DNA from 3 places in the Tenacibaculum litopenaei genome. Region 2 is predicted to be linked to each of the others. Evidence: riboswitches for the same ligand, from Rfam matches in the RefSeq annotation. Region 2 holds a riboswitch; each other region holds the start of a gene.

Region 1 (3,279 bases), 100 kb from region 2:
TGGTTTAATACGGGGTTTTGAACAGAAATGGTCGTAAACGTACCAGGGCCAATCACCTTACCTCTAAAGGTTTTTCTATCCAAAAAACTCAAAGAATTTCCGAGTAATAGTTGGTGTTTTATACTACCCGTTGTGGCTTGAAAACTATAATCGAGCTGATTTTGTAATGTTTTTGTTTGATGATTAAAATAGAAAGGAAAATCTCTTTTAATAGCGTCTTTAGTAGCGTTTAATACTAAGAATTCTGTAGAGAGGTAATCAATATCGTCACTTGCATAGGACAAAAGGTTGGTAAGTTTTGATGTTTCAGAAAACTCATGCGTGTATTTTAATTGAGCGTCGTAGCGTTTGTGTTTGAGATAATCCTGCGGATCGTTATAACGTGTTTTTGGATCCAAGCCAGGTACTAGTGAACCGTCGTCGTCCATCGGAATTCCCGTATCAGTGTCGTATTGGTCGTCATTGACTTGTAAGTAAAAATCCAAACGATCTTTAGAGCTCGGAGTATAGGTCAAAGCAAAAGATCCGTTGTTGGTAGCCACGCCGTAGTCTCGCCACCCTTGGCTTCTGGTCAAGCCAAAGTCTGTTCGGTATCGGAGTTCAGGAGAAATGGAACCTCCAAAACCAGCACTCATGGTATAACTTTTATAGCTACCATAGCTAATAGTAAAGTTACCAGTATCGTGAAGGGTTGGTTTTTTTCGAACGATGTTGATAATTCCTCCTAGCGCTGAGTGTCCGTATAGTACACTTGCAGGGCCCTTTAAAACTTCGATACGAGCAACGTTGGCAAGGTTAGTACTTGGAGCACTTGTCGATATATTATGACGCTCATCACGCACTCCGTCTAGCAATAAAACAAAATTGTTAAATCCGCGAATTCGGAAGGTTTGAAAACCGCCGTAACGATTAATAGGTCGAACTCCAGTGGCACTTTTTACCGCCGTTCCTAAATCGTCCACTCCGCGTTGAAGGAGCAATCGTTGATCGACGCTGTTGGTAGTAACGGGAGCATCGATATCTTTAATAGGAAGTTTTCCTACAGCCAGAACAGCAGGCTTCATTAATTGTTTCCTAGCGTCGATTTGCACCTCGTCCAAAGCGATGACTTCTTTTTGTAGAAAAAGAATAAATGGCTCAGAACTTGACAATGACGCAATGTTCTTTACTACGGTTTCATAGCCGATTTTTGAAAATTGAACAGTTTTAGTTTTAGTAGGTACTTGAAGCTGAAAATGGCCATTGGCATCGGTATGGGTACCTTTGCGTACATTTTTAAAGGCTACAGTGACATTGGAAATGGTTTTTCCGGTTTTCAGGTCTTTTACGGTTCCTGAAATTGTAGTGTATGATTGCGCATTGGCAACAATAGCCAACAGCATAAATACACTGCATAATACAAATTTTTTCATCTGCTGAAAAATGAGTTTTAAGCAGGTAATGTGCAGAAAATACTACGATGAGTAGTTGCATATTTTCTAACCCTTTACCCGAGAGTTACTAATAAAATTATGAATTGTTGGCAGGTCTCCTGACTCGGTTCCGAACAATCGCCTTCCCACTAATGTTAGCAGTGACTTAATTGATTGCTCGTTGTAAATAAACCTCACAGTTGCGGGAACAGTTTTGGATTTTCACCAAATTCCCTTTTAATTTTTACCAGCGTAAAAAACCAAAAATCGGGCGTAAAAGTAAGGATTTCACAGAAATGACCAAGTTGTGTGTAATTTTAATTAGGAGAAAAGTAAGTACAGGCTTGAAGGCTTTGAATATGAGAGATTTTTTTTAAGTTTACCTGATGAGTAACTTAGAACCTATAGAATTTGAATTTCATCCTGCAGACGAGGAAGCTCTGGATGAGGTACTTGCACTGTTTAAAGAAACAGCATTGAAAATTCAAGCTAAAAATGTGGACCATTGGCAGTATTGGATTCATCCTCCTATTGAAAAAATTGCCTGGGTCAAAGAAGGCTTGTCTCGAGGAGAGTACTATTTTATCCGAGATCTCCATGAGAAAACCATCGGTATGGTTAGAATCATGGAAAAAGATGAATACTATTGGGGATTGCGAGATGACCAAGCATTTTACGTACATTCTTTGGTAATCAAAGAAGCCTATAACGGTCGTGGACTGGGGGCTTTAGTATTGCAAAAAATTGCAATAAAAGCTCGAGCAAAAGACTGCGAGTTTTTGCGTCTTGATGCCGTAGCCACTAATGTGAAACTGTGTCGTTTTTACGAAAGTTTAGGATTTGTAAAAGTCGGTGTAAAGAAAGTCCCTTTATCGTCGAATAATTTATACCAATTACCATTGTAAAAAGTATCCTATGATAAGTGAATTAAATAAAAAGTTGACTGAAAAATTAAGACGTGATCTTATTGAAATGGAGCATCGCGTAGCTGGATTGACGAGTTCCTATCAACCTATACAAAAAGCATTGTCTCTCTACAATGAGTACGACCTGGAAACCTATAAACGAGAAGTCGAAAGTGATTTGTTGCGAGCCATTCCATATTGGAAAACCATGCAGTTGCAAGATGCTACTACCTACGATGCCATTTTATTTGAGTATAGCGATCAGGAGCTACCACCATTCGAAAGTTTTTCGTTCGGCCTTTATAATATGAGAGATTATAAATTAACTATTGACCCTCACTATTATGAGTATGCAGAATTTGGTAAATGGAATGTCGGATACGGTGTGTCTTTAGATCCTTTTGCGGTATGTGCTCCATTCCATGTTGAGGCCGTGGAAGAAGAAGATGTATATGATAAAATGCATTATGAAGATGAAAATTCAGGAGTGAAAGAATTGAATTTATGGGCTGATGCAGCTGTGAAAAAAATACTAAATGAGGTATTCGCTGCTGCTGATGCACAGGGATTGTTTGATGATTTGCAACTGAGAAAAGGAGGTGCATTTATGTATAATGTGCACGATGTAGGAAGTGTTCAAGATCCTTTCTATCTAAAACAATAGGGTTCAATATTACCACGCGTTTTTTAAAACATAAGAAAGGAATAAATTCAGGATACTGTTGAAGCTGTGCTTGGCGTACTTTTGAAATAGCTTACTAAATTTATTTGTTAAATTGAAAGCAACCTATATGCATTAATAGCTTTCTTTATTATATTTGCCACACTGTTGCAATAATTGAATTTCAATGATACAAATAAAACAAGTAAGTAAGTCGTTTAAAGGGCATACTGCAGTAAACAATTTGAATTTACAAATTGAGCAAGGTGAAATTCTCGGACTGTTAGGAGCTAACGGAGCT
Region 2 (3,279 bases):
GTTTGTTCCTGTACAAATTCTGGAGCCGTTAATCCAAGGCGCGTTGCTGCTAAGGTATAAAAGTGCTCACGTGTAGGATGCTCGTCAGAACAACCATTGAAAATTTCACCCCAACTTTTTGTTTCAATGATGCGTTGAATGAGTCCAATACAGTCATCGCGATGTATGACATTGACGGGTGATTTTCCATTTCTGAGCTCTTTTTTGTTAGCCAAAAATCGTCCTGGCAAACGATCGTACCCAATCAACCCCGAAAATCTAAGGATGGTTAATCGTTCTTGTAAAGCCTCTTGAAGAGCTTGCTCTGCACCTCGCACCGCTAAGCCAGATGCTTTTTCAGGATGAAGGGGTAAAGACTCCGTAACCCAATCATTGGTGTTTTGATACACAGAGGTTGAGCTGATAAAGAGAACCTTTTGATGTTCTTTTATAAAGGGGAGTAAAGCCGATACCTGCTGTGGGTAGACGGTTTCAATAGCATCGATACGTCGCTTCGGTGGAAAGTTGATAATGATAATATCACTGCCTTCCAAAAAAGATGGAATCTCATGAGTATTCGTCGATCCTAAGGAAAAAACAAAAGGAGTAAATCCTTGAGCTTTTAGCGTTTCCACTTTAGAGACGCTCGTAGTTGAAATATGAATAGTATAGTCTTCTGCTAGTACGGTAGCTAAAGCACCACCGAGCCAACCTGATCCAACTATACTAATTTGTGGTAACTTCATCGGCAATTCTAGGTGAGTTAATAGTCATTTCTAAATATATTGTCATTAGATAAGTCCAAAGGTCTTGATTTTCTTTTGGAATTAAAAAATTCACAATCGGTTTTCCTTTTCTGTTTTTTAAATGTATAGCCCCTTGATAGCGCTCATGATTATCGAACCAGTATACCTCAGAAACACCTACTTTTCGACTTAGAATTTCTGGGGCTACCTCTTTCTCCATAGCTTTGGTAATTGGACCGATGGCTATAGCGAGTTCCGCTTCAGGTCCCTTAATCATAAGGTCAAAAGCATCTGTGTATTTTACCTGATGCTCAGTGGTAATTCGCGTGTTTTGGATAGGGTGGAGCAGTTCGAAGTTTGGAAACTTTTCAAACATGGTTTTTAGTACGGGATATAAAAACTGGTCAGAGGCTGAGGCTCTGGCAACGAGTACAGTCCCGTATTCCTCATGAACTTTGGGTTTAAATACCACAGGAGTAACCTTGCGCTCTCGGTCGGATAAAACGCTTTCACCGCCTTCTTTAAATAATAAATAGGCCTCTACTGGTGATTGCGCAGTAGTGTGGGCCTCTACTATTTCAATTACTTTTTGTTGGTCTAGTTGTTTGTACCAAAAATTTCCAGGCTGAACTATGAGCGTAGGAGCATCTTCACAACGACCGTTACAACGAGTTTTTATGGTATGAGTGCTGTGCCATAAGTCGGCATTTCTCAAATGGGCTCTAGCTTCTCTAACACTCAATTCACTATGTGCCTTCCTGCACGATCCGCCATCACAAAACTGAAAGGTGGTGGTTACTTTTGATAAGTCTTTTCCCATACCTAGCGTTTTGAATAGTTTGTAGTGTTACAAGAAAAAAGCAGAAATGCCGAAGAGTAGGTCTTTTGGAACAGTATTCCAGACCATACCCTGCTTAAAATCATTGAATTTGTCATAATTGTGTTGATAATAGCAGGTAAGGGAAGAAAATATGTAACTATTTTCGAACTCTTTACCCGAGAGTTAATAAATATACACAAAGAGGCAGGTCTCCTGGCTTCGCTCTATTTTGTACACCTTCCCATAACGAATTACAGTGGTTGTCGTACAAAAATTGGTGAGAGCTTACAGTTGCGGGAACAGCTTTGGGTTTGCACCAAATTCCCTTTTAATTTTTAGTGTGCTAAAAAACCAATTTGTTACCTGCGAATATAAATGATATTATTTTAAATCAATGTGATGATGTCGAGAAACAGAAGGAATCATTCCTAATGAAGGTGGTTTGTATATTGAATCACGGCAGTAACGCGTTTGCTTACAGTTGTTTTTTGAAGTTGAATAATTTCAAACCCCAAGTCTTTGTAGGTCTTTACTAACTCTTTATGCAGGGCCTGGGCTTCTGTGTACGATTGTAGTCGTTGTGGATCTTGCTCGTAGATCGCCTCCCATGCAGGTAGTAAAAAGACAGTCGGATAGTAAAAATCGAAGTAATTAAAAGTTTTCCATTGGGTACTGATAAGGCCTCCATAATGTTTTAAGTAGGCGATGTTATCTGGTAATCCACGGTCTACAAAAGCAAAATTTGAAATGGGTTCATCAAATTTAGCTAAAGTGTTCTCATAGACGAGCTCCGTAAATCCGGTAACATCTTGCCAAGGGGTTTTTTGACCTTTCTTAGCTTGCTGTTCCTCAATAACCGCACGAGCAATTTCATCAAAGCATTGCATACCTTTGTTTCTGAGAGCTTTCAACAAGCTAGTTTTTCCAGAACCCGGACCTCCTGTTATGATAATTCGATTCATAGTGTGTAATAAAGGTATTGTAAAATAGCGATAAGAACTACAAAACAAAAAGTACTTCGTTGGTTGATCTTGGATACGGCTTTGAATTCAGTGGGGAGTACTTGACGTGAGTTAGTCCCTATATAGGGTTTGTTTACCAGTTTTCCATGGTAAACATTCGGTCCCCCAAACTGACAATCCAAAATAATAGCTAATGCTGCTTCCGGATATCCCGCATTCGGGCTTGTGTGATTTTTTGCTTGCCTCATGACTGTAGGGAGCTTATGTAACTTTCCACTGACGAGTAACATGAGCGCTGCCGTCAATCGGGCAGGAATAAAATTAAAAACATCATCTAGCTTGGCAGCAAACTTCCCAAAATAAAAATAACGGTCATTTTTGTATCCAATCATGGAGTCTAAGGTGTTAATCATTTTGTAGAGCATTGCACCGGGAATTCCCAAAATAGCATAGTAAAACAAAGGGGCAATTACACCGTCACTGAGATTTTCAGAAACAGTTTCAAATACCGCTTTGGTAATTTGTTGAGTATCTAGTGATCGGGTATCTCGACCTACAATCCATGACAGTCTTGAGCGTCCCTCTTCGATGCCTTTTTCGAGAGCAGTAAATACGGCATTGCCTTCTTCAAGCAGACTTTTATTCGCCAGTGCGTAGAACAAAAAAATACTTCCGATGCTCAGTGATACATAGAGGTATTGAGCAGTCCATTGCATGAGAAACCAAAAAAAGAGAAAAGTAGCAGCGCAAAGGAGAGCAGTTAGCAAAAGTC
Region 3 (3,279 bases), on a different contig from region 2:
CCTGTGCCTCAAAATCGGCATTTACGCCAGCATCAACGATGCGCAAATCCAACTGGTTTTGTTGGCAAAAAACATTGATTGCTGCCCCACCGTGTAAAAAGTTAAGCACCATTTGTTGGGTAACTTCCTGTGGGTATGGGCTTACTTTATTGGTAGTTGCGATTCCGTGGTCACCCGCAAAAACAACGATGGTAGGGGCAACTATTTCAGGAGTACAAGTTTCTTGTATTTGGCCTATTTGCAAGGCTATTTTTTCGAGAGTGCCAAGGGCTCCTAAAGGTTTTGTTTTGGTGTCGATGGCCTGTTGAAGTTCAGGTATTAAGGTTGTCGGTAATGGTGCTATCGTAAACATGTTGTTTATTTTAAGTGTAAAGGGAGTCCAGAAACCATAAAGGTCGCTTTGTCTGCACGTTGTGCAATATATTGATTCATCCAGCCTTGAAGTTCTACAAACTTTCTTCCAATAGAACTCGTTGCGTGCAGTCCCATGCCAATTTCATTAGAAATGATAATGATATTACCGTCGATTTGCTGCAGTTTGCCGAATTCTTCTTTAGCGAGTTGTAAGCTCTTCTGTACGTCACTTTCTGTATCTGTAAAGTAATTCGTGAGCCAAAGCGTTACACAGTCAATTACCACGGTTTGTCCTGCAGCGATGACTGTACTGAGTTTTTTTTCTTCTTCAACGGTGCTCCACTGCTCTCCGCGATCATCGATATGTCGTTGTACGCGCTTTTTAAAATTAGCATCCCAAATACGAGAGGTGGCTAAGTAAATTGGTGCTGATGACAAGGACTCTGCAAGTCGCTCTGCGTAAGAGCTTTTTCCGGAACGTTCTCCTCCAGAGATGTAGTAAATCATAGAAGATAAATTTTGAAATACAAAGATTAGAAAGATTTTGATAGCAAAAAAGACTTTTTATCACGAATTCGTTAGAAAGTAGCACGAAAAGAAATGAAAAATTAAAATATTGATAAAAAAACGGTAATATATGATTCAGTAATTAAAAGAATGCTATACATTTGCCCCGAATTTTGGTTTTTCCTTTGTTGCCCAACGGGCGAGGAAAATTAAAAGGGAATTCGGTGTAAATCCGAAGCTGTTCCCGCAACTGTAAGCTAAACCGCTTATTATCATTCAAGATTACCACTGTATTTATGGGAAGGTAGATAATAAGACGCAAGCCAGGAGACCTGCCAATTTTCAAGAATTCGAACTTTCGGGATAAAAGTTTGGGGGCGGTTTACTGCGCTGATTTTTTTCCTGAATATTTAAAAATTAAAGTAACATTTACTAATGAGAAAACAATTATTTTTTGTTGGTGCCTTGGCACTATCAATGGTAGGGGGAAGTTTGTACGCTCAGGAAAATGAGCAAACGAAAAATGAAGAGTTGGACGAAGTTGTGGTAACGGCAACCAAGTTTGATTTGAAAAAAGAGCACACGGGTAAGGTGATCTATACCATCTCTCAAAAGGAAATTCAACAAAACGCTGGAAACACAGTAGTTCAGTTATTAAACAATTTACCAGGAATTGAAATTAATGGTGCAAACTCGAATAGAGGACGTCAAATAGGAACTTATATCCGTGGAGGAAGAAGTAGACAGGTGTTGGTGTTGATAGACGGTATTCCGGTATCTGATGCATCGGGGATCAATCAGAGCTATGATTTGCGTCTGTTGTCGTTAAACCAGATTGAAAAAATTGAAGTTTTAAAAGGAGCTGCTTCTACTTTGTATGGAACAGGAGCTGCAACAGGGGTAATTAATATCATATTAAAGAAATCGTCAAAACAAGCGATCCGCGCTACCTATGAAGCGAGTATCGGTACGTACAACGATAGCAAGTCGTTTAGTGCCCGTCCAAATAATAAAAATCAAAACGTTAGTATCAACGGAACGCTTGGGAATTTGAAGTACTTGGCCTATTTTGATTTAACTGGAGTTGAAGGATTGTCAGCTGCTAAGAGCAAAACGGATCAAGTTTTTGAAGATGATTCTTTTTACAGCAAAAATGCCTTGGTAAAATTAGGCTATGATTTTACGGAGAATCTCGATTTAGGATTATTTCTTAACTACGATGAGTTTGATTCGGAATTTGATGCAGGTGCCTACAGAGATGAAGCGAGAAATACTTGGGCATTTTCTCAAGTTCGCTACGGTGTAAAACCGAAGTTTAGTTATGAAAATGGAGAAGTGTACGTGTTGGCGTCTTTTAATAAAATAACACGTGATTTAAAGCAGTACAGTAGCTTTTCTAAATCGATTAACGAAAGTATGTATGAAGGAACTGCGGTAAACATTGACGTGGTAAACAAATATGCTTTTATGGATAACAAATTCCAAGTGATTACTGGTTTCAATTTCCAAGAGCACAAGAACGAAACCAATACGCCTTTTGCCCAAATTAATAAGGACGTAGCAAACTTTACTACTTCAGATCCGTACGTATCTATGGTTTATATCAGTGATTTTGGATTGAATGTGAACGCAGGAGGACGTCTTAATATTCACAGTAATTACGGGAATCATTTTGTTTATGACGGAAACGTATCATACAATGTAATGAATACTAATGATTACGGAGTGAAGTTGTTAGCGTCGTACGGAACGGCCTTTATTGCACCGAGTACTTACCAGTTATTTTCACAATACGGAGCACTTACTTTAAACCCGGAAACCAGTGCTACTTTTGAAGCTGGATTTGAGTCTTATTATAAAAATTACAAGTTGAATGCCGTATTCTTTAACCGTAAGGTGAACGATGCGATAGTATTCCAAAGTTTGTCAGCTGCTCCTTGGGGAGTGTATGCAAACTCTAATGGAACTGTAAAAACCAATGGGGTAGAAGTACTTTCAGAGGCGAAACCTCTCGAGTATGTTAAATTGACGGCAAATTATACCTATACGAATAAAGATGATAATGAAGGAGCTAACAATTATATTCCGAAACACAAAGTTGTGGCAGGAGTTGAGTTAACGCCTATTAAAAATGCAGCTTTTGCCTTTGTGTATAAGCACATTGGTGATCGTACAGTATTTGATAAGTACGGATCTTTTGGACCACGTGGTGAAACGGTAACCATTGACAGTTATAATTTACTTGACTTTACAGCGAATTATTCATTGTTAAACAAAAAAGTTACCTTCTTCGGAACGGTATCGAATATCTTCAATACTGATTTTGAAGAAACCTTAGGGTTTTCAACCTTAGGAAGAAATGTAAAATTAGGAGTTCGTTTAAACTTTTAAACGAATTGTTTGTTTCCAAAAAAGGCG

What was found. A riboswitch is a leader RNA that binds a small molecule or an ion and turns the genes downstream of it on or off. The one in region 2 is predicted to bind cobalamin.
Region 1: it holds a riboswitch for cobalamin, as region 2 does, so the genes downstream of both, ACKTS5_RS15105 (TonB-dependent siderophore receptor) here and ACKTS5_RS14720 ((2Fe-2S) ferredoxin domain-containing protein) in region 2, are expected to answer to the same signal.
Region 3: it holds a riboswitch for cobalamin, as region 2 does, so the genes downstream of both, ACKTS5_RS07325 (TonB-dependent receptor plug domain-containing protein) here and ACKTS5_RS14720 ((2Fe-2S) ferredoxin domain-containing protein) in region 2, are expected to answer to the same signal.

What each region holds. Positions count from the first base shown of each region.
Region 1 covers NZ_CAZEQT010000007.1:107,280-110,558, reverse strand. The annotation lists gene ACKTS5_RS15105 (TonB-dependent siderophore receptor) at 1-1,412, opposite strand, end outside; cobalamin riboswitch at 1,505-1,692, opposite strand; gene ACKTS5_RS15100 (GNAT family N-acetyltransferase) at 1,799-2,317, shown strand; gene ACKTS5_RS15095 (hypothetical protein) at 2,328-2,981, shown strand; gene ACKTS5_RS15090 (ABC transporter ATP-binding protein) at 3,166-3,279, shown strand, end outside.
Region 2 covers NZ_CAZEQT010000007.1:6,305-9,583, reverse strand. The annotation lists gene ACKTS5_RS14725 (Rossmann-fold NAD(P)-binding domain-containing protein) at 1-725, opposite strand, end outside; gene ACKTS5_RS14720 ((2Fe-2S) ferredoxin domain-containing protein) at 706-1,545, opposite strand; cobalamin riboswitch at 1,732-1,916, opposite strand; gene ACKTS5_RS14715 (AAA family ATPase) at 1,974-2,507, opposite strand; gene cbiB (adenosylcobinamide-phosphate synthase CbiB) at 2,504-3,279, opposite strand, start outside.
Region 3 covers NZ_CAZEQT010000005.1:15,058-18,336, forward strand. The annotation lists gene cobT (nicotinate-nucleotide--dimethylbenzimidazole phosphoribosyltransferase) at 1-352, opposite strand, end outside; gene ACKTS5_RS07320 (bifunctional adenosylcobinamide kinase/adenosylcobinamide-phosphate guanylyltransferase) at 358-861, opposite strand; cobalamin riboswitch at 1,019-1,215, shown strand; gene ACKTS5_RS07325 (TonB-dependent receptor plug domain-containing protein) at 1,297-3,252, shown strand.